Regions from separate parts of the Mesorhizobium sp. M0189 genome, predicted to be linked through region 2. Evidence: predicted binding sites of a transcription regulator. Region 2 holds the regulator's gene; each other region holds the start of a gene.
What was found. Region 2 encodes LexA, which represses DNA repair genes until DNA is damaged. Its sites were predicted from a motif close to TGTTCNNNNTGTGTTCNG; they were not measured.
Positions count from the first base shown of each region.

Region 1: the regulator LexA is predicted to act here: its motif matches at 3,640-3,657, upstream of NKJ09_RS05565 (2'-5' RNA ligase family protein).
Region 3: the regulator LexA is predicted to act here: its motif matches at 2,522-2,539, upstream of dnaE (DNA polymerase III subunit alpha).
Region 4: the regulator LexA is predicted to act here: its motif matches at 3,225-3,242, upstream of NKJ09_RS14250 (ATP-dependent helicase).

Region 1 covers NZ_JAMYSW010000002.1:552,047-557,310, forward strand. The annotation lists gene NKJ09_RS05545 (ABC transporter permease) at 1-682, shown strand, start outside; gene NKJ09_RS05550 (ABC transporter substrate-binding protein) at 667-1,737, shown strand; gene NKJ09_RS05555 (cupin domain-containing protein) at 1,797-2,405, shown strand; gene NKJ09_RS05560 (ABC transporter ATP-binding protein) at 2,395-3,480, shown strand; gene NKJ09_RS05565 (2'-5' RNA ligase family protein) at 3,702-4,337, shown strand; gene NKJ09_RS05570 (SRPBCC family protein) at 4,355-4,834, opposite strand; gene NKJ09_RS05575 (ArsR/SmtB family transcription factor) at 4,837-5,187, opposite strand.
Region 2 covers NZ_JAMYSW010000001.1:454,268-459,531, forward strand. The annotation lists gene gltX (glutamate--tRNA ligase) at 1-41, opposite strand, end outside; gene NKJ09_RS02185 (ComEC/Rec2 family competence protein) at 138-2,603, shown strand; gene lexA (transcriptional repressor LexA) at 2,597-3,328, opposite strand; gene kynU (kynureninase) at 3,800-5,047, shown strand; gene NKJ09_RS02200 (hormone-sensitive lipase) at 5,143-5,264, shown strand, end outside.
Region 3 covers NZ_JAMYSW010000001.1:267,053-272,316, forward strand. The annotation lists gene NKJ09_RS01270 (S-(hydroxymethyl)glutathione dehydrogenase/class III alcohol dehydrogenase) at 1-90, opposite strand, end outside; gene NKJ09_RS01275 (acetyl-CoA carboxylase biotin carboxylase subunit) at 304-2,316, shown strand; gene dnaE (DNA polymerase III subunit alpha) at 2,806-5,264, shown strand, end outside.
Region 4 covers NZ_JAMYSW010000006.1:194,432-199,695, reverse strand. The annotation lists gene NKJ09_RS14255 (ABC transporter permease) at 1-366, shown strand, start outside; gene NKJ09_RS14250 (ATP-dependent helicase) at 376-3,183, opposite strand; gene NKJ09_RS14245 (glucose/quinate/shikimate family membrane-bound PQQ-dependent dehydrogenase) at 3,436-5,264, shown strand, end outside.

The DNA of each region.
Region 1 (5,264 bases), on a different contig from region 2:
CGGTGCGCTCGCCAACAGCCTCGTCATCGGCGCCATTGCCGCCACCGGCGCCACGCTCTGTGGCATCACGGTGTCCTATATGGACCTCTACGGACGCTCGCCGCTGGCCGCCACCATCAGTGCCATAGCGCGGCTGCCGATCCTGATCCCAGGCGTCATCGTCGGCATATCGCTGCTCATCCTCGTCAACCTCGCCGGCTTTGGGCCGTCGCGCATTGCCATTGTGCTCGGCCACATATTGGTGGCGCTGCCGGCGACGGTGGTGGTCATGCGCAGCCGCTTCGCCGCCATCCCGAAGACCATCCGTGAGGCAGCGCTCGACCTCGGCGCCTCCGACTGGACGACCTTCAGGCGGGTGATGCTGCCACTCAGCCTGCCCGCCATTATCTCGGCGTTCATGCTGGCCTTCCTGACCTCGTTCGACGAGTTCATCGTCGCCTTCTTCCTTGCCGGTACCGAGCCGACGCTGCCGCTTTATATCTGGAGCCAGCTGCGCTTCCCGAAATCGCTGCCGACCGTCATGGCGCTGGGCACGGCGATCTTGGCCGTGTCCTTCGTCACCGCCGCACTCGCCGAAATCCTGCGCCATCGCGGGCTTGCCGCCGCTCAGCGGCCAGCGACCGCCAGCCTGTCAAAACCAGAAGAAACCGAAAGAGGAGAACTGCAATGGCATTCGACCTGAAATCGATAACGACAAAGACAGCGAAAACCGGACTGGCCGCCTTCGCGCTGGCGCTTGCGTCGACTGTCGCTTTTGCCGGCGACAAGCTGCAATATTTCACCTGGTCGGGCTATGAGCTGCCCGACTTCAACAAGAGCTTCCTCGCCGCGCACCCGGATGGTGTCGAAGCCTCGATGTTCGGCGACGACGATGACGCTTTCACCAAGGTCAAGGCCGGCTTCCGCCCCGATGTCGCGCACCCATGCTATGACAAGGTGGCGCGCTGGAACAAGGAAGGCCTGCTGCAGCCGATCGACACCAAGCGCATCAAGAACTGGGATTCGATCTTCCCGGTCTTCAAGAACCTGCCCGACCTGCAGGCCGGCGACGGCAAGGTCTGGATGGTGCCGTGGGACTGGGGCAACACCTCGATTCTCTACCGCACCGATCTGGTGAAGAACCCGGAAGCGAGCTGGAACCTGCTCTGGGACAAGCAATATGCCGGGCGCATGGCGACCATCGATGCCGTCCACGACACTCCGGTGGTGGCGGCCCTTCTTGCCGGCGTCAATCCATTCGACATGACGGCGGAACAGATGGACAAGGTTGCGGAGAAACTGCGCGAGCAGCGCCCGCTGCTCTCAAACTACACCACAGACATGACATCGGTCGAACAGGCGCTGGCCAGCGGCCAGCTGGTCGCCGCCATGACCTGGAATGCCTCGGCCACGTCGCTGAAGAAGCAAGGCGTGCCTGTCGAGTTCATGAAGCCGAAGGAAGGCATGCTTACCTGGGCTTGCGGTTTCGTCATGCTCAAGGACGCCAAGAACGTCGACCTCGCCTATGACTTCATCAACAGCCGGCTGGAAACGGACTCGGGCAAATACCTGATCCAGGCCTATGGCTATGGCAGCTCGACCAGCTCGGCTTTCGCTGCCGTGCCGAAGGAGGAGTTGGAGAAATTGCAGCTGCCCTCCGATCCGGAAGTGATGTTGAAGACCACCATCTTCACCGGGCCGATGAAACAGAATGATGAACTCGCCAAGATGTTCGAGAAGGTCAAGGCGGGCGGCTGAGCCTGCTTCTTCCTTCTCCCGCAAGGGGAAGGGAAAGCGTTGGCAAAAAGGACGAATGGATGGACATGCTGGACGAAGCGGCTGAGAAGCCGAAGGACGACGCCGACGTCAGGGTCGGCCGGCGCGTGCGGGCGCTCAGGCTGGAGCGTAATCTCTCGCTGGCCGAACTTGCAGCCAAAGCCGGCGTCTCGATCGGAGCGCTGAGCCAGATCGAGCGCGGCATGTCGTCATTGCGGGTCCGAGTGATCTGGCCGCTCGCCGCCGCCCTCGACATCGAGCCGTCCGCGCTGATCGCCGACGGCAACGACGCCGGCAACGATCTTTATTGTGTGCGCGCCAACAGCCGGCGTCAGATCCCGGTCAAGTCGGAAGGCATCGCCAAGTCGCTGCTGTCGCCGCCGGCTGCTGCGCTGACCGGCATGCTGGTGACGGTGGAGGCCGGTGGCGGCACCGCCGAAGCCTACGCCCATGCCGGCCATGAATTCGGGTTCGTCCTTTCGGGCGAGGTCGAGCTGGTGGTCGATTCGACCAGATACGGCCTGAAGGCCGGCGACAGCTTCGCCTTCAAGAGCACCTTGCTGCATGCTTTCCGCAATCCGGGCAGCGAGCGCTGCCAGATCCTGTGGGTCAACACGACCAAGCCGTCCGAGGTTCGCGATGGCACCTGATCCACTCGTCCGGCTGGACAAGGTCTCCAAGATATTCCCCGGCAGCATCGTCGGGCTCGATGCCGTCGATCTCGATATTTCGCGCGGCGAGTTCCTGACCCTGCTCGGACCATCCGGCTGCGGCAAGACCACCAGCCTGCGGGTCATCGCCGGCTTCGAAAGCCCGTCGAGCGGCAAGGTTCTGCTCGAAGGCCGCGACATCAGTGCGCTCAGGCCCTTCGACCGTCCGGTCAATACCGTATTCCAGGACTACGCGCTGTTCCCGCACATGAACGTCGCCGAAAATGTCGGCTTCGGCTTGTCGCTGCGCAAGCTCTCCGGTGCCGAACAGGCAAAGCGCGTCGGCGCAGCGCTCGACATGGTCGGCCTTGCTGAAAAGCTCGGCGCCCGCGTGTCCGAATTGTCGGGTGGCCAGCGCCAGCGCGTCGCGCTTGCCCGCGCCATCGTCTGCGAACCGCGCGTGCTGCTGCTCGACGAGCCGTTATCGGCGCTCGATGCGCATCTGCGCGAACAGATGCAGGTCGAATTGAAGCGACTGCAGTCGCGCCTCGGCACCACTTTCGTCATGGTCACGCACGACCAGACCGAGGCGCTGTCGATCTCTGATCGCATCGTCGTCATGAACAAAGGCCGCATCGAGCAGATTGCGCCGCCGGCGACCCTCTACGACCGGCCCGCCACCAAATTCGTTGCCAGCTTCATCGGCACGATGAACCTTCTGCAGTCGCGCTTCGTCGGTCGTGACGGCGAGCGCTTGCGGTTCGCCGCCGGCGCCCTGCCGCTGGAAGCGGTTTCGGAGACGGGCGAACTGCCTGGCGAGGGCACGGTGCGCACCATCGGCGTGCGTCCAGAGGATTTTTTGGCGACGACCGAAGCGGCGGCCGGCACTGTACCGGTGCGGGTGAACAGCATCGTCTTCCACGGCCGCACCTTGCGCCTTCATGCGGAGCTGGGGCAGGGGACACAGGTGGTGATCGACGCGCCGCGCCGGGCGGAGGGTTTTCAATTCAGCGTCGGCGACGTGGCGCATATCAGCCTGCGCCGTGGCGCCAACTGCCCTATGCTGTCCAGCTAGGCAACGGCCGCGAATACGCCGACCGGGCGATCCACGATTTCCTCGAGATCAAGGGCATCATCGGCGACGGCGCCTGAGCCATCAACATACGGCCGACCGAAATGTGGTTGCGAGCGTTGGTGCTGCCAGTACCGGCGCTCGTATCATTTTCGTTTGATTTGTTCCCTTTTTGTTCTATTCTGCTTGGCTGGGCGGGAATGGCTTTGAGAGGAGCAATGAACATGAATGAGCTGCCCGCATTCAGGATCACCGAAAACGGCCAAGCCGTGTTCAACTGGCAGGAGCTGGATCGGCGCTGGAATGACCGGCTGTTCTTCGCCATTCTTCTTGAAAGTACGATCGCCGTGCCGCTTGCACGCCGGGCCGCCGTCTGGCGGCGAGAATCGGGATTGCGAGGGCAAGTGTTTCCGGCGGAACGCCTGCACATCTCGCTTATTGGGCTCGGCGACTATGATGGACTGCCGGAGGAATTGGTCAAAATCGCCCGCCACGTCGCCTCGATGGTCCAGGCGAAACCGTTTGAGGTGTCGTTCGATCGGTTGTCGGCTTTCGGCGGCGGTGCGTTGGTGCTGCGTGGCAGCGACGGCGTCCCGCCGCTGCAAGCGTTCTGGCGCAATCTTACCGCCCTGATCGCCGACAGCCCGCTGAAGCCCTTTGTGGGGAGCTCCTTTGAACCTCATGTTACATTGCTTCGTGACAAATTGCGGGTTCAAAGGGTTCGAGAACGGGCGATCGAACCCATCAGCTGGACCGTACGTGACTTTGTGCTCATCCGCAGTCTGATCCGGCAAGGCCGGTACGAAGAGCTCGGGCGCTGGCGGTTGAACGGCCACGACGATTCCGTGGCCGCAATGTGAGCCAAGCCAGGGTCCCCTCAGATCGTCTTGACGTAGCCCGCCAACTGATCCGCCACCGTGCCCCAGCCGTCGTAAAAGCCCATCTCCTCGTGGCTGTTGCGCGTGGCTTCGTCGCGGTGGATAGCGGTCGCGGTGTAGCGCGTCGCCTCGCCCTGCGATTGCAGCGATATGACGGCTGTGATGAATGGGTCGCCTGACGGCCGGTAGCCGGGCAGCAGCGCATCGGTCCACACCAGCCGCTCGTTCTGGACGATCTCGAGGTAGCAGCAACGCCTGTCGTTGACCTCCTTGCCGTCGGGCGACTGCATGCGGGTGCGGAACAGACCGCCGGGCCGCAGGTCGATCTCGCAATCGGTGATGATCCACGGCTTCGGCGTGAACCATTGGCGGACATGCTCGGGCTTCGTCAAGGCCGTCCACAGCAGTTCTCGTGGCGCCTCGATCGTCCGTTCGAGCACGAGGTCGAGCTTCGGATCGGGTTGAAAAAACGCGACCATATTCATCTGTCTGTCTCCTTGAGTTTCAGCACGTAGTCGTCGAACTGGTCGAGACGGCGCTCCCACAGCTCACGCTGCTCGGCCAGCCAGCTTTCCGCGAGCTTCAGCGGCTCCGGCGCAAGCCGGTAGGTCCTGACGCGGCCGGCCTTCTCCGAACGCACCAGCCCGCAGCCTTCCAAAACCCTGAGATGCTCGATGAAGGATGGCAGGGCCATCTCGAACGGCTGGGCAAGCTCGCTGACCGAGGCGGGGCTTCGGTTCAGCCGCTCGACCACGCGCCGCCGGGTCGGATCGGCGAGCGCACGGAAAATGCCGTCGATCGGTGGGGGGCTTTCGGTCTGCAGGCTCGTCATGGTCATTTCCTTGCCTCGGCCATTCCGCGTGACCAAAATTAGCTCGGGAAAATAGTTAGGAAAATTCCTTACTATTG
Region 2 (5,264 bases):
GTGGGCGAGGGGGCAAAACGGGTGACGACCTTGTCGGGCATGGAACTCTCAGGCAGGCGAAGGAAGTGGGTTTGCGGACTTTCGCGCGTTGCGCGTTCATGTAGCATAGGAGGTCGAGGGCGCAAGGGGCAGACCCGATGGCTGTGCGAGGCCGTGGTGCGGGCGAGGGCGAGGACGTTGGCAGCGGCGTCAGCGAACGCTTGCTGTTTGCCGCGCCCGTGCCTGTCCTGCCGGCACCGGCATTGCTGCCGGTTCCACGCTTTGATGCCCCGTCGCTGCCGGCGAGCGACCCAGCAACGGTTCTCGTGCCCGCGGCCGAGCCCATCGTGCGCCTACGCCGGCGTTTCCGCCTCCCGTCACCGTCCCGTATCCGCAACGGCGTAACCTCGGCGGTCGGCCTGGAGCTCGACCGTGGGGTCGCCTTCCTGCTGGTGCCGGTGTTCCTCGCATGCGGGGTGATCGTATATTTTGCGCTGGCGGTGGAGCCGGCCTTTCCACAGCCGATCGCAATCGTCGCCTTGGCAGCCCTCTGTGCCGTCGCCTCGCGGTCGTGGCCCAGAACCCGCCTGTGCTTCATGGCGGCGTTGCTCTGCGCGCTTGGCGTGCTTGCCGCCAAGGTCGAGACCTGGCGTGTCGGAACGCATATGCTCGGTTCCGAAATCTCGACGCGCCTCACGGGTCGCGTCGTATCGTTCGAGCCCATGGCGAGCGGCCGCATCAGGCTGACGATCGATGTGATCTCAACCGCCAGGCCGACACTGCGCTACATGCCGGAACGGGTCCGCGTTTCGGCGATGAAAATACCGGCTGAGCTGACCGCCGGTTCCGAGATCGCCGGCTATGTGCGGCTGCTGCCGCCGACCGGGCCGGTGCGGCCCGACAGCTATGATTTCTCCTTCGACAGCTATTTTGCCGGTATCGGCGGCAGCGGCTTTTTTCTCGGCAATCCGAAAGTCGTGTCGTCGGGCAGCATGCCGTTTGCCGCGCGGCTTTCTTCCGCGATCGAAGACGCGCGCGAATCCATCGCCGACCATATCCGCAGCCGCATCGGCGGCGCCGAGGGCGAGATTGCTGCTGCGCTGATCGTCGGCGTGCGCGCCGGCATTCCCGAGGAGATCAACGAAGCGATGCGGCGTACCGGCATCTACCACATCATCTCCATCTCGGGGCTGCATATGGCGTTGGTCGCCGGCACCATTATGGCGCTGCTGCGCGGCGCCTTTGCGCTGTTTCCCGATTTCTCATCGCGACGGCCGGTCAAGAAATACGCGGCGGCCGCCGCGCTTTTTTCGATTGCGGCCTACCTCGTCTTTTCCGGCATTGTGGTGGCGGCCGAACGCAGCTTCATCATGTTGGCGGTGATGCTTATCGCCGTGCTGTTCGACCGGGCCGCGCTCACCATGCGCAACCTGGCGATCTCGGCCATCGCGGTCATTCTGGTGTCGCCGCACGAGGTGGTCGGTCCGAGCTTCCAGATGTCCTTCGCCGCGACGGCGGCCCTTGTCGGCGCCTATGCAGGCTGGTCCGATTACCGCGCCGGCGGGGCCACCACGCCGCCGCCCCGGCGGTCGCCGCTACGCTTTGCCACTAGAAAGGTACTGATGGGCATGGGCGGCCTGGCGATGACCTCGATCATTGCAGGGAGCGCCACGGCGCTTTTCGCCATATGGCATTTCCAGCGCGTGGCGCCGCTCAGCCTGTTCGCCAATCTGGCCATCATGCCTATCGTCTCACTGGTCGTCATGCCCTTCGCCGTCCTCAGTGCGCTGGCGATGCCGTTCGGCGCGGATGGGCCTTTCCTCTACGTGATGGGCAAGGGGCTGACGGCGATGATCGCCCTGTCCGGGTGGATCTCCGAGCGCTCGCCGATCGATGCGGTCGGGCTGATTTCGCTGAGATCTGTCCTTTTGGTGACGATCGCCCTCGTCATTGCCAGCATGGCGACGACCTGGTTGCGGCTCGTGGCCCTTCCTTTTGCGCTCGCCGGCTTGCTAACGACAACGCAGACGCGCGTACCCGATGTATTGATCTCGGAGGACGCACGGCTCGTCGCGCTGCCGATCGGCAGCGGTGAACTCGCGGTCAACCGGGCACGCCCGAATGAGTTCACCATCGACAACTGGAAACGCGCGCTCACATCAGAGGCTATCGTCGCGCCGGAAACACCTGGAAAGAACGATCCGCAATTCGACATTGCCGATCCGGCCGACTTACCGCCGGGCATGCCGTTCATTTGCACGGACGGTCTCTGCCTTGCCAGGCATCCATCCGGCGCGATCATCGCGCTAGCCAATGACCGCGATACTGCACGGCCAGCCTGCGCCTTTGCCAGCTTGATCGTCATCGACGACGCCACCGCCCATAATCCCTGCTACTACGACCGGCTGGTCCTCGTCGTCACCAAACGGCAACTGGCGCGCGCGGGAAGTGCGGCCGTCTATTTCGATCCACAAGCGGCAACACGCGCCGAAATCCGCTTCGCCGTCGAAAAATCATACCGGCCCTGGCACGTGCAGCGGAAATTTTCACGCGCGGCGCGGGGCATGCCGCCATACCGCAGAGCCGACAAGCCAAAAGCCGGCGCCAAGGGCGCAGCTCAGTAGCGGCGGATCAGCCCAACGAGCTTGCCCTGCACCTTGACCCTGTCTGGTCCGAAGATGCGCGTCTCGTAGGCCGGATTGGCGGCTTCCAGGGCGATCGAGGCGCCCTTGCGGCGGAACCGCTTCAGCGTCGCTTCTTCCTCGTCGACCAGTGCCACCACGATCTCACCGGGGCTCGCCGTATCGGCATTGCGGATGATCACCGTGTCGCCGTCGAAAATGCCAGCCTCGATCATCGAATCGCCTTTGACCTCGAGCGCATAATGCTCGCCGCCCATGATCATGTCCGGCGGCACCGAGATCGAATGCGTCTGGTGCTGGATGGCATCGATCGGCACACCAGCGGCGATGCGGCCCATCACCGGGATAGACACGGCGGCGACGACATCGTCGTCATTGCCGGCTGCAGGGACGCGCGACGATGTCGGCTTGCCTTGCCGAGGACCTTGCCCAAGACTGCCCTGGATGACACTCGGCGAGAACTTGCGTGCCGCATTGAGGCCGGGGGCGATCGAATCGGGCAGGCGCAGCACCTCCAGCGCACGGGCCCTGTTGGGCAAACGGCGAATGAAGCCGCGCTCCTCCAGCGCCGTAATCAGCCGGTGGATTCCCGATTTGGAAGCCAGGTCGAGCGCTTCCTTCATCTCGTCGAAGGAGGGCGGGATACCGCTTTCCTTCAGCCTTTCGTGGATGAACATAAGCAGTTCGTGTTGTTTGCGTGTCAGCATAGCGACCCCCAACAGAATCAGAAAAACAAACCCAGAACAAACACTATCTGTTCCAGTTGTGTTCCGCAACTGTTTAAAGTTTAATGAATGTGTTAGGGCTCGGGTAACGATACCACTCGCCAAACCGGGACGCTGCATTTTCACCGCCGCGGGCCTCATCGCCTTGATTCTGCTTTCGTTTGCGGCCTCTGGGTTTCCAGAAGGCGGCACTGGTATCGGCCGTCAGCCGGCAAAGGGGCACGGAATTGAAGCCGTATCGACTGTGCGGTTTGGTCAATGCACCGTGAACGAAACGAACTCAAAACGCCAACCTTGGGTTGGCTTGGCTCCTGGTTTCCACCGCATGGTCAGGCAACTTGTCGCCGGTGGAGCCTTGCTGCGCGATACCAGGTAATGGAGAACCGCTCGTGACCGATGGATGCCGTCGATGCGTGTCCGGCGTTGCGGTGAATCTTGGGGAGCAGACAAATCATGACAGGAATTCCCGATCTCGTGGCCATAAGGGCGATGGATGCTGCAGATCCGCTGCGCGCGATGCGCGACCGCTTTGTGCTGCCGCAAGGAGTGATCTATCTCGACGGCAATTCGCTAGGGGCCGCTTCGCGTGCCGCTTTCGATGAATTGAGCAAGGCAGTGACCGAAGAATGGGCGCATGATCTCATCCGCGCCTGGAACACGGCCGGCTGGTTCAACATGCCGCTCGAACTTGGCGACCAGCTCGGGCGCCTGATCGGTGCCGCGGCCGGCCAGACGGTGGTCTGCGACACGACATCGGTCAACATCTACAAGCTGCTGCACGCCGCCATGGCCATGCGGCCGGAGCGGCAGGTCATCGTCGCCGAGGGCGACAGTTTTCCGACAGACCTCTACATGGCTGAGGGTGTGGTTTCGACGCGAAAAGATACGCTGCTGCGCCTCTCGGGGGTCGACGCGCCGAGCATCGAAGAGCTGATCGACGAACGCACCGCCGTGGTGCTGGTCAACCACGTCAACTACAAGTCGGGCGAACTGCGCGACATGCCGGCGCTGACGCGCAGGGCCCAGGAAGCCGGGGCGATGATCGTCTGGGATCTCTGCCACACCGCCGGTGCGATGCCAGTCGAGCTCGACACGGCAAACGCCGATTTTGCCGTTGGCTGCACCTACAAATATCTGAATGGCGGACCGGGCGCGCCTGCCTTCATCTATGCGGCTGAGCGGCATCTTGCCGACATCCAGCAGCCGCTCACCGGCTGGTGGGGCCATGCACGGCCCTTCGCCTTCGAGCCAGGCTATGCGGCCGGCACCGGCATCCGCCGGTTTCTGTGCGGCACCCAGCCGGTCCTGTCGATGCGCACGCTGAAGGGCGCGCTCGACATCTGGAACGATGTCGACATGACGGCGGTGCGCAAGAAGAGCATCGCGCTGGCTGATCTGTTCATCGAGCTCGTCGAGGCAAAGTGCGGCACTTACGGGCTAACGCTCGAAAGCACGCGCGACGGGGAAAAACGCGGCAGCCAGATTTCATTCATGCACGAGCATGGCTACCAGATCATGCGCGCGCTGATCGAACGTGGCGTGATCGGCGATTTTCGCGCGCCATCGACCATGCGCTTCGGCTTCACCCCGCTCTATGTCGGCTATGCCGATGTCTGGCAGGCCGTCGAAGTGCTTGAGGACATCCTGCGCACCGGTGCGTGGAAGGATGCGCGCTTCGCCATCAAGGCGGCTGTCACTTGAGATTGATGCGAGAGCTGGAATCGTGAGGCTGGCGACGACGCGCCGCGCGATGCTCACGCTCGTTGCAAGGCCATATTGCCAGGGGAGGGCGCAGGGTGTTCGAACGTCACATTGCCGATTGGGACAACGCCTATGCCAACGGCGCCAACATAGCCGGCAGCGATCGCTGGCCGGCGGCCTGGGTCGAGCCCGCGCGGGTTTTTCGCGACGTGCTTTC
Region 3 (5,264 bases), 190 kb from region 2:
CACCTCGCCATCACGGGGACCTTCGAGGTCGACCTCCATGATCTCCAGCGGCTTTCCGGCGGCGACGGCGACAGCGGCGCGCGTTTTCATCAGGCAATCCTCCCATGGCAGTCTGCAATCCAGGTTAGATTTAACTTACCACTCAGCTCTGCGCTATGCACGAAGCGACGTTCTGATCCCGGATTTTCGTCAGAGCTCGCCGATTTGCGTCCGGGATAGGCTCCGACTTTGCCTTGACCGGCCCCCTGAAGCCCATAAAACGGGAAGCCCGGAAAAGAAGGGCAGCCGAGGGACGAGGCCTGCATGTTCACAAAGATCCTGATCGCCAACCGTGGCGAGATCGCCTGCCGTGTGATCAAGACGGCGCGCAAGATGGGCATCGCCACCGTCGCGGTCTATTCCGACGCCGACCGCGATGCCGTGCATGCCGAAATGGCTGACGAGGCGGTGCATATCGGCCCTTCTCCCGCCGCGCAAAGCTATCTGGCCCCGGAAAAGATCATCGCCGCCTGCAAGGCGACAGGGGCCGAGGCCGTGCATCCCGGCTACGGTTTCCTGTCCGAGCGGGCATCCTTCTGCGAGGCGCTGGAGCAGGAAGGCATCGTCTTCATCGGCCCGAAGCCCAAGGCCATCAAGGCAATGGGCGACAAGATCGAATCGAAGAAGTTCGCCAACGCGGCCAAGGTTTCGACGGTGCCCGGCTGGCTTGGCGTCATCGAAAACGTCGCCCATGCCGAAAAGATCGCCGGCGAAATCGGCTATCCCGTGATGATCAAGGCCTCGGCCGGCGGCGGCGGCAAGGGCATGCGCATCGCCTGGAGCAAGGCCGAGGTGCGCGACGGCTTCGACCGGGCGCGCTCGGAAGCCAAAAGCTCGTTCGGCGATGACCGCGTCTTCATCGAGAAGTTCATCGTCGATCCGCGCCATATCGAAATCCAGGTGCTTGCCGACGCGCATGGCAACACGCTCTATCTCGGCGAGCGCGAATGCTCGATCCAGCGCCGCAACCAGAAGGTCGTAGAGGAGGCGCCGTCGCCGTTCCTCGATCCCAAGACCCGCAAAGCCATGGGCGAGCAGTCTGTGGCGCTGGCCAAGGCGGTCGACTACCAGAGCGCCGGCACGGTCGAATTCATCGTCGATAGCGACAAGAACTTCTATTTCCTGGAAATGAATACGCGCTTGCAGGTCGAGCATCCGGTGACGGAACTGGTCACCGGCATCGACCTGGTCGAGCAGATGATCCGCGTGGCGGCCGGCGAAAAGCTCGCCATCAAACAGGGCGACATCAAGCTGAACGGCTGGGCGGTGGAAAGCCGCCTCTATGCCGAAGACCCGTATCGCAACTTTCTGCCGTCGATTGGCCGGTTGACGAGATACCGGCCGCCGGAAGAGGGGCAATTTGGCGAAATAGTCATCCGCAACGATACTGGCGTCACCGAAGGCTCGGAAATCTCGATGTTCTATGATCCGATGGTCGCCAAGCTGTGCACCTGGGCGCCGACACGGCTTGCGGCAATAGATGCGATGTCGGAAGCGCTGGACAGGTTCGTTGTCGACGGCATCGAGCACAACATACCGTTCCTGGCGGCGCTGATGCAGCATCCGCGCTGGCGGGAAGGGCTGATATCGACCGCTTTCATCGCCGAGGAATACCCAGACGGCTTCGCGCCGATCGTGCCAGACGCCGAGGAGAAAGCGGTGCTGGCCGCGATCGCCACCGCGGTCGAACTGCTGCGCCGCGACCGGCTCGACCGGCTGGGCGGGCGGCTGGCGCCGCATTCCGGCGCCTTGAAACGCGATTGGGCGGTGAAGATCGGCCGGGATTATCTTTCGGTCGCCATCGTCGAAGGCATGATTTCCATTCCGATGGAGCTCGACCTCACAATCGACGGCGACAAGGCACTGAGGGTGACCTCCGACTGGCGGCCGGGCGATCTCATCTGGCGCGGCAAGGTCGGCGGCCGCAAAGTCGCGGCGCAGGTCAGGCCGGTGCTGAACGGGTTCCGCCTTGCCTGGAAAGGCATGTCTGTGACAGCCCGCGCCATGCTGCCGCGCACCGCCGAACTCGAAAGGCTGATGCCGGAAAAAGTGGCGCCGGACACGTCGAAGATGCTGCTCTGCCCGATGCCTGGCCTCGTCGTGTCGATCGCGGTTGCCGAGGGGCAGGAGGTCAAGGCCGGCGAGACGCTGGCTGTGGTCGAGGCGATGAAGATGGAAAACGTGCTGCGCGCCGAGCGCGATCTCATCGTATCGAAGCTCAACGCCAAGCCCGGCGACAGCCTTGCGGTCGATGCGGTGATCATGCAATTCGCGTGAGGCTGAAATCCGCCTCGGCGCCGGCCTGGGACGTTGGAGATTAGCGAAAGCCGAGGTGACGGCCAATCTCCCCCTCGTGGGGGAGATGTCCGGCAGGACAGAGAGGGGCGCGAAGAAACGCGACCTTGCAATGGGTTGGCACGCTCAGTGGAGGAGGGACAGGCGAGGCCGTGAGGAATTCGCTTTTTGCCGTCGTGGCGTATTTTGTTCTTGCTTTGTGCCGGCAGCTATGCTACTAATCTCGGTATGGTGCTAATTGGCTCCAACGACCCGCCCGCTGTGGCGGGTTTTTTGTTTCCGGCCTGAGGTCGGCGGGACAGCGCCCCTCTCTGTCCTGCCGGACATCTCCCCCACGAGGGGGGAGATTGGCAGCTTCAGCGGTTGCTCTAAACTTCCAAAGCTCCAATCGCTTCCGCTGGACTCGTGTTACCCGGTGCCGGACAATACATCTTCATCGACTGAGTCCTTGTGAGGCGGCGCGAAAAAACCATGGCGAATGAGAGACTTCCACGCGATCCCTTGCTGCGCGAGGCCTATGCAAAGGCGTCGCGGGCGGAGCAGGCGGCGCGTCGGTTCATTCATCTGCGCGTGCATTCGGCCTATTCGCTGCTCGAAGGTGCCTTGCAACTCGGCAAGATCGTCGGCCATGCGGTGCAGGATGAATGCCCGGCAATAGCCGTCACCGATACCAACAATCTGTTCGGCGCGCTGGAATTCGCCCAGAAAGCCGGGAAGGACGGCATCCAGCCGATCATCGGCTGCCAGATCGACCTCGCCTTTTCCGGCGAGGCGAGCGACAGCCAGCGCGACCGCAGGCGGCAAGGACCGGAGATGCGGCCCGTCGTACTGATCGCCGCAACCGAGGCCGGTTACAGCAATCTGGTCAGGCTGGTCAGCCGCGTCTACCTCGAGACACCGCCCGGCGAAGCGGTGCATCTGACGACCGAGATGCTGCAGGGCCACTCCGACGGTCTGATCTGCCTTACGGGCGGGCCGCGAGGCCCGATCGGCAATGCCTTGAAAGAGGACCGCCGCGAACTCGCCGAGACCCGGCTCCTGGCGCTCAAGGGCCTGTTCGGCGACCGGCTCTATGTCGAGCTGGAGCGCGTGTCCGGCTACGACCGCACGATCGAGCAGTCGTCGGTCGACCTCGCCTACCGCCACGATCTGCCGCTGGTTGCCACCAACGAGGCGTTTTTCTTTTCTCGTGAAGACTATGAGGCGCATGACGCGCTGATCGCCATCGCCGAAGGCTCCGTGGTTGCGGCCGACAATCGCCGCCGCCTTTCGCCCGACCACTTCCTGAGAAGCCAGGCCGATATGGCGAGGCTGTTCGCCGACCTGCCGGAAGCAATCGACAACACCGTCGAGATCGCGCTGCGCTGCTCCTACTATCCGAAGACCCGCAACCCGATCCTGCCGCGCTTTGCCGGCCGCGATGTCGCCGACGCCGAAGCGGCGGTTAAAGCGGAGGCGCAGGAGCTTGCCCGGCAGGCGCATGAAGGGCTGGACGCGCGGCTGGCGGCGCATGGGCTCACACCCGGCTACACGGCCGACCAGTATCGCGAAAGACTGGATTTCGAGCTCGGGGTCATCGAGAAGATGAAATATCCGGGCTATTTCCTGATCGTTGCCGACTTCATCAAATGGGCCAAGGCACAAGGCATTCCGGTCGGCCCGGGCCGCGGTTCGGGCGCCGGCTCGCTGGTTGCGTATTCGACGACCATCACCGACATCGATCCGCTGCGCTTTTCGCTGCTGTTCGAGCGCTTCCTCAATCCCGATCGCGTGTCGATGCCCGACTTCGACATCGACTTCTGCCAGGACCGGCGCGAGGAGGTCATCCGTTACGTCCAGCAGAAATACGGCCGCGACCAGGTCGGCCAGATCATCACCTTCGGCACACTACAGGCGCGCGCGGTGCTGCGCGACGTCGGCCGCGTGCTGCAGATGCCTTACGGCCAGGTCGACAAGCTGAGCAAGATGGTGCCGTCGAACCCGGCCAATCCGGTCAAGCTCGCCGACGCCATCGCCAACGAGCCGCGCTTTGCCGAAGAGGCCGAGCGGGAGCCGATCGTGCAAACGCTGCTCGACACGGCGCAGAAGCTGGAAGGTCTCTACCGCCACGCCTCGACGCACGCCGCCGGTATCGTTATCGGCGACCGGCCGCTGTGGGAACTGGTGCCGATGTACCGCGATCCGCGCTCGGACATGCCGGTCACACAGTTCAACATGAAGTATGTCGAGCAGGCCGGGCTGGTGAAATTCGACTTCCTTGGGCTGAAGACGCTGACCGTGCTGGACAGGGCGGTCAAGCTGATCCGCCGCCGCGGCATCGAGATCGATCTCGCCCACATTCCGCTCGACGACCCGGAAACCTACGCCATGCTGTCGCGCGGCGAGGTGGTCGGCGTGTTCCAAGTGGAAAGTGCCGGCATGCGCAAGGCGCTGATCGGCATGCGGCCCGACTGTATCGAGGACATCATCGCGCTGGTCGCGCTCTACCGGCCGGGGCCGATGGAGAACATCCCGACCTACAACGCCAGAAAGCATGGCGAGGAGGAGATGGCGTCGATCCACCCGAAGATCGACCATCTCGTCAAGGAGACGCAAGGCGTCATCGTCTACCAGGAACAGGTGATGCAGATCGCGCAGGAGCTTTCCGGCTATTCGCTGGGCGAAGCCGATCTGCTGCGCCGCGCCATGGGCAAGAAGATCCGCGCCGAGATGGACAAGCAGCGCGAGCGCTTTGTTTCCGGTGCGGTCGAGCGTGGCGTCGGCAAGCCGCAAGCCGACTTCATTTTCGACCTGCTGGCAAAGTTCGCCGACTATGGTTTCAACAAATCGCATGCTGCCGCCTATGCCGTCGTGTCGTACCAGACCGCCTATCTGAAGGCGCATTACCCGGTCGAATTCCTGGCCGCATCGATGACGCTCGACATGGGCAA
Region 4 (5,264 bases), on a different contig from region 2:
AATCCCGACAGCGCCCAGCAGATGGGCATCGATGTCAAGCGCGTCAGGGTGAAAGTGTTCGTCTTCGTCGGTATCGGCGCGGCGATCGCCGGCACGTTCTCGGTAATGATCAACTTCACCTGGTGGCCGACGGCGGGCGACGGATACCTGCTGCCGGTGCTGGCATCGGTGTTCGTCGGAGGCACGCCGACCTGGGGCGGCATCGGCACCGTCGTCGGCGGCGCGATCGGCGCGGTTACGGTGTCCTTCATCCAGACCGGCGTCGTCGCGGCGGGACTGAGCGGCTTCTACGTCCAGTTCTTCAACGGGCTGATCATCATCCTGTCGCTGCTCGGCCATAAGTGGAACCAAGCGCGGTATCGGTGACCGGCGGCCTCAAACCCCCGTGACAAACCCGTCCAGCACGCGTTTCTGGCCGGCCTTGTCGAAGTCGATGGTCAGCTTGTTGCCTTCGATGGCCGAGATGTTGCCGTTGCCGAATTTCTGGTGGAAGACGCGGTCGCCAACGCTGAAGGGGGAGGGCGTGTCGGCGACGGATTTGGCGACCAGCTCGCCGTCGATGGTGCGGCCCTTGATCGAGGTGCGGCCGGCACCGTAGCCCGAGTCGGTTTCGCCATAGCCGATGCGCTCGACCTGGTGGCCGGAGCGCGTGCCCCAATTGCGGTCGGTCGCTTCGGTGCGGTTGGCCTGAGCACGTTGCCAGCCCGGTGTCGCATAGGTGCTGGAGAAGGCGCCGGATTTCTCGGCGCCGTTGTTGCCACCGATGTTATCGAAGCGCGACGCCCCATAAGGATTCTGTCTTCCAGCCCCCTGGCCGCCACGACCGGGAGCGAACGAGCCGCCACCATAGGCATTGCCGTAGCCGCCATAGGAGTTGCCGCTCTCGGCGACCTCGACATGGGCTTCCGGCAGCTCGTCGAGGAAGCGCGACGGGATGGTCGATTGCCAGAGGCCGTGGATGCGGCGGTTGGAGACAAACCAGAGATGCAGGTTCTTCTTGGCGCGGGTCAGGCCGACATAGGCAAGGCGGCGCTCTTCCTCCAGGCCGGAGCGGCCACCCTCGTCGAGGGAACGCTGGTGCGGGAACAGGCCTTCCTCCCAGCCGGGCAGGAACACGGTTTCGAATTCGAGGCCCTTGGCCGAATGCAGCGTCATGATGTTGACGGCGTCGAGCTCAGCGTTCTGCTCGGCGTCCATCACCAGCGCGACATGTTCGAGGAAGGAGCGCAGCGATTCATACTCCTCCATGGAGCGTATCAGCTCCTTTAGGTTCTCCAGCCGGCCGGGCGCTTCGACCGAGCGGTCGTTCTTCCACATGTCGGTGTAGCCGCTCTCCTCCAAAATGGTCTCGGCGAGTTCGGTGTGCGGGGTGGTTTCGAGAGCCTTTTGCCAGCGCTCGAAATTGGCTGATACCTCGCGGAGTGCGGCACGCGGCTTCGGCTTCAGCTCGTCGCTTTCGGCCAGTTTTGCCGCCGCCTCCAGCATCGGGATGCGCAGCGCGCGTGCGGTGTCGTGGACCTGGCGGATGGTGGCCTCGCCCAACCCGCGTTTCGGCACGTTGACGATGCGCTCGAAGGCGAGGTCGTCGGCGCCTTGTGCGACGACGCGGAAGAAGGCCAATGCGTCGCGAATCTCGAGCCGCTCATAGAAGCGCGGGCCGCCGATGACGCGGTAATTGAGCCCGAGCGTGACGAAGCGGTCCTCGAATTCGCGCATCTGGAAAGACGCGCGGACGAGAATCGCCATATCGTTCAAATTGTGCTTCTGGCGCTGGTAGGCCTCGATGGTCTCGCCGACGGCGCGGGCCTCCTCCTCGGAATCCCAGGCGGCGTGGACATGCACCTTCTCGTCGTCCTCGGCGATCTTCTCGGTAAACAGCGTCTTGCCGAAGCGGCCCTCATTGTGGGCGATGAGATGCGAGGCGGTGCCGAGGATGTGCGCGGTCGAGCGGTAGTTGCGCTCCAGCCGGATGATGGTGGCGCCGGGGAAATCCTTGTCGAAGCGCAGGATGTTGTCGACTTCGGCGCCGCGCCAGCCATAGATCGACTGGTCGTCGTCGCCGACGCAGCAGATGTTAACTTTGCTTTCGCTCACGGCCGCGCGCGAGCTTCGCTCGCTGGCCTCCGCGGGGGCGGCCTGGCCGGCCGACGCCCGGTCGGGCTTGCGGCCTTCGGCCGAAGAGCGCCCAATCTCCCCCCTCGTGGGGGAGATGTCGGCGGAGCCGACAGAGGGGGGCGCTGTCCCGCCAGCGTTTCCGCCAGGACCATTGGAAGCGTCGCGATCCTTCGCGCCCCCCTCTGTCCTGCCGGACATCTCCCCCGCGAGGGGGGAGATTGGCTTGCCTTGAGGCCGCTGGGCCAGCAGGCGCAGCCACATGTACTGTGCGGTGTTGGTGTCCTGGTACTCGTCGACGAGGATGTAGCGGAAGCGCTTGTGGTATTCCTTCAGCACGTCCGGATTGGCGCGGAAGATGCGGATCGGGTGACATAGGAGATCGCCGAAGTCACAGGCATTCAGCGTCTGCAGCCGCTCCTGATAGGCCTTGTAGAGTTCGCGGCCCTTGCCGTTGGCGAAGGCACGGGCATCGCCCTCGGGGATGTCGGCGGGACCGAGGCCCTTGTTCTTCCAGCCGTCGATCATCTGGGCGAACTGCTTGGCCGGCCAGCGCTTGTCGTCCAGCCCTTCCGCCTGGATGAGCTGTTTGATCAGCCGCACGACATCGTCGGTGTCGAGAATGGTGAAGTCGGATTTGAGCCCGGCCAGCTCGGCATGTCGGCGCAGCAGCTTCACGCCAATCGAGTGGAAGGTGCCGAGCCACGGCATGCCCTCGACATTGCCTTCGCCGATCAACAGGCCGATGCGCTGCTTCATCTCGCGCGCCGCCTTGTTGGTGAAGGTGACGGCGAGGATCTGCGAAGGGAAGGCCTTGCCGGTGGCAAGGATGTGGGCGATGCGGGTGGTCAAGACGCGCGTCTTGCCGGTGCCGGCGCCGGCCAGCACCAGCACCGGGCCTTCGGTGGTTTCCACCGCCAGCCGCTGCTCGGGGTTGAGGCCGTTGAGATAATCGGGCGCGTTGTTTTGATTGCTGCGGGCAGCCATGGCGCGCGCGGCGATGCCCGACGGGGCCACGGGCCGCGCGTTCGGTTCGTCAAAAAAGGGCATGTCTTCCGAAAAGCCGGACATCTCTCCCCGAATGTAGTGATTCGGCAGCGAAAGGCCAGAAGTGTCTCCGTTTTGTTCTCTGTCCAGTCGGTAGACTCACAATCTGAATGGGTCCGCTAACCAAAACGCCGAGCTTGCCGTGGGTCGACGCCGTAAAACGCCGAGCTTGCTTGACAGGGGAAGCGGGCCGGAGAAAGTTGCGTGGGGGCAGGCACGCAATGCGGGGTTGCCCATGGACGCGTCGCGGAGCGCACCAGTCGAAGGAGCACCGTCTTGGCTGTGGTCATCACCTCCCTGATCCTTTTCCTCATCGGCCTGGCGCTTGGCGGCGGCGGCATCTGGCTCGTGACGCTGGGCGGCAGCTGGTATTACGTCATCGCCGGCATAGCTTTCCTGATCGCTGCCTGGCTGCTCTACAGGCGCAGATCCACGGCGCTGTGGCTCTACGCGGCGATCGTGCTCGGCACGCTCGCCTGGGCTGTCTGGGAAACCGGCTTCGACTGGTGGGAGCTCGGCCCGCGCGGCGGCATCATCGTGCTTGTCGCGCTGTGGCTATTGACGCCATGGGCGCGGCGCGGGCTTACCGGTCCCGACGGACGAGCGCCGCTGATCCTCGCGGTGCTGGCATCGCTCGGCGTCGCCGGTTATTCGATGACGACGGACCCAAAGGATATTGCCGGCCAACTCAACACCGACAAGGTGACGCCGACGGCCGAACTCGGCGGCAATGTGCCGGCCGGCGAATGGCACTATTACGGTCGCACGCAATATGGCCAGCGCTATTCGCCGCTCGACCAGATCACCCCCGAAAACGTTGCCAATCTGCAGCCGGCCTGGACCTATCGCACCGGCGACGTGAAAGGGCCCGACGACATCGGCGAGACGACCTATCAGGTGACGCCGCTGAAAATCGCCGACACGCTCTACATCTGCACGCCGCATAATTTCGCCATCGCCATCGATGCCGCGAGCGGCAAGGAGAAATGGCGTTTCGATCCGCAGGTCAAGCTCAACAAGGACCGCCAGCACCAGACCTGCCGCGGCGTGGCTTACTATGCCGATGCCAAGATCGCCGCCGGCCAGCCCTGCGCCACGCGCATCTATCTGCCGACATCGGACGCCCGGCTGATCGCGCTCGACGCGGCGAATGGCCAGGTCTGTCCGACATTTGCCGAGGGCGGCACGCTGAACCTGCTCGCCAACATGCCATATCCGAAGCCGGGCTATTACTATTCGACTTCCGCGCCGCTGATCGTCGCCAACAAGATCATCGTCGGCGGCGCGGTCAACGACAATTATTCGACGCAGGAGCCGTCCGGGGTCATCCGTGCCTACGATGCCGACACCGGCGCGCTGTTATGGAATTGGGATTCCGGCAATCCGGACCAGACGACGCCGCTGCCGCCGGGCCAGACCTACACCAACAACTCGCCCAATATGTGGTCGACGGCGAGCGCCGACGAGAAGCTCGGCCTGCTCTATGTGCCGCTCGGCAACAAGACGCCGGACCAGCTCGGCGCCGGACGCAGCGCCAATGACGAGAAATTCTCTTCCTCGATCACCGCGCTCGATCTCAACACCGGACAATTGCGCTGGGTGCGGCAGACCGTGCATCACGATCTCTGGGACATGGACGTGCCGGCGCAGCCGACGCTGGTCGACATAACCACGGCCAGTGGTGTGGTGCCGGCGCTGGTCGGGCCGACCAAGCAGGGCGACCTCTATGTGCTCGACCGGCGCAGCGGCGAGCCGATCGTTCCGGTCAAGGAAGTGCCGGCGCCGGGCGGCGCGATCGAAGGCGACCATACCTCGCCGACGCAGCCGGTCTCGGACCTCAGCTTCAGTCCGAAGCCACTGACCGGCGCGGATATGTGGGGCATCACCATGTTCGACCAGCTGGCCTGCCGGATCGAGCTTCGGAAGCTGCGGTATGAGGGCCGCTATACGCCGCCGTCGCTGCAAGGCTCGCTGATCTATCCTGGCAATTTCGGCACCTTCAACTGGGGCGGCGTGGCAGTCGATCCGGTCCGGCAGGTGATGTTCGGCATGCCGACATACCTGGCGTTCATCTCCAAATTGGTGCCGCGCGCCGACGTGCCGCC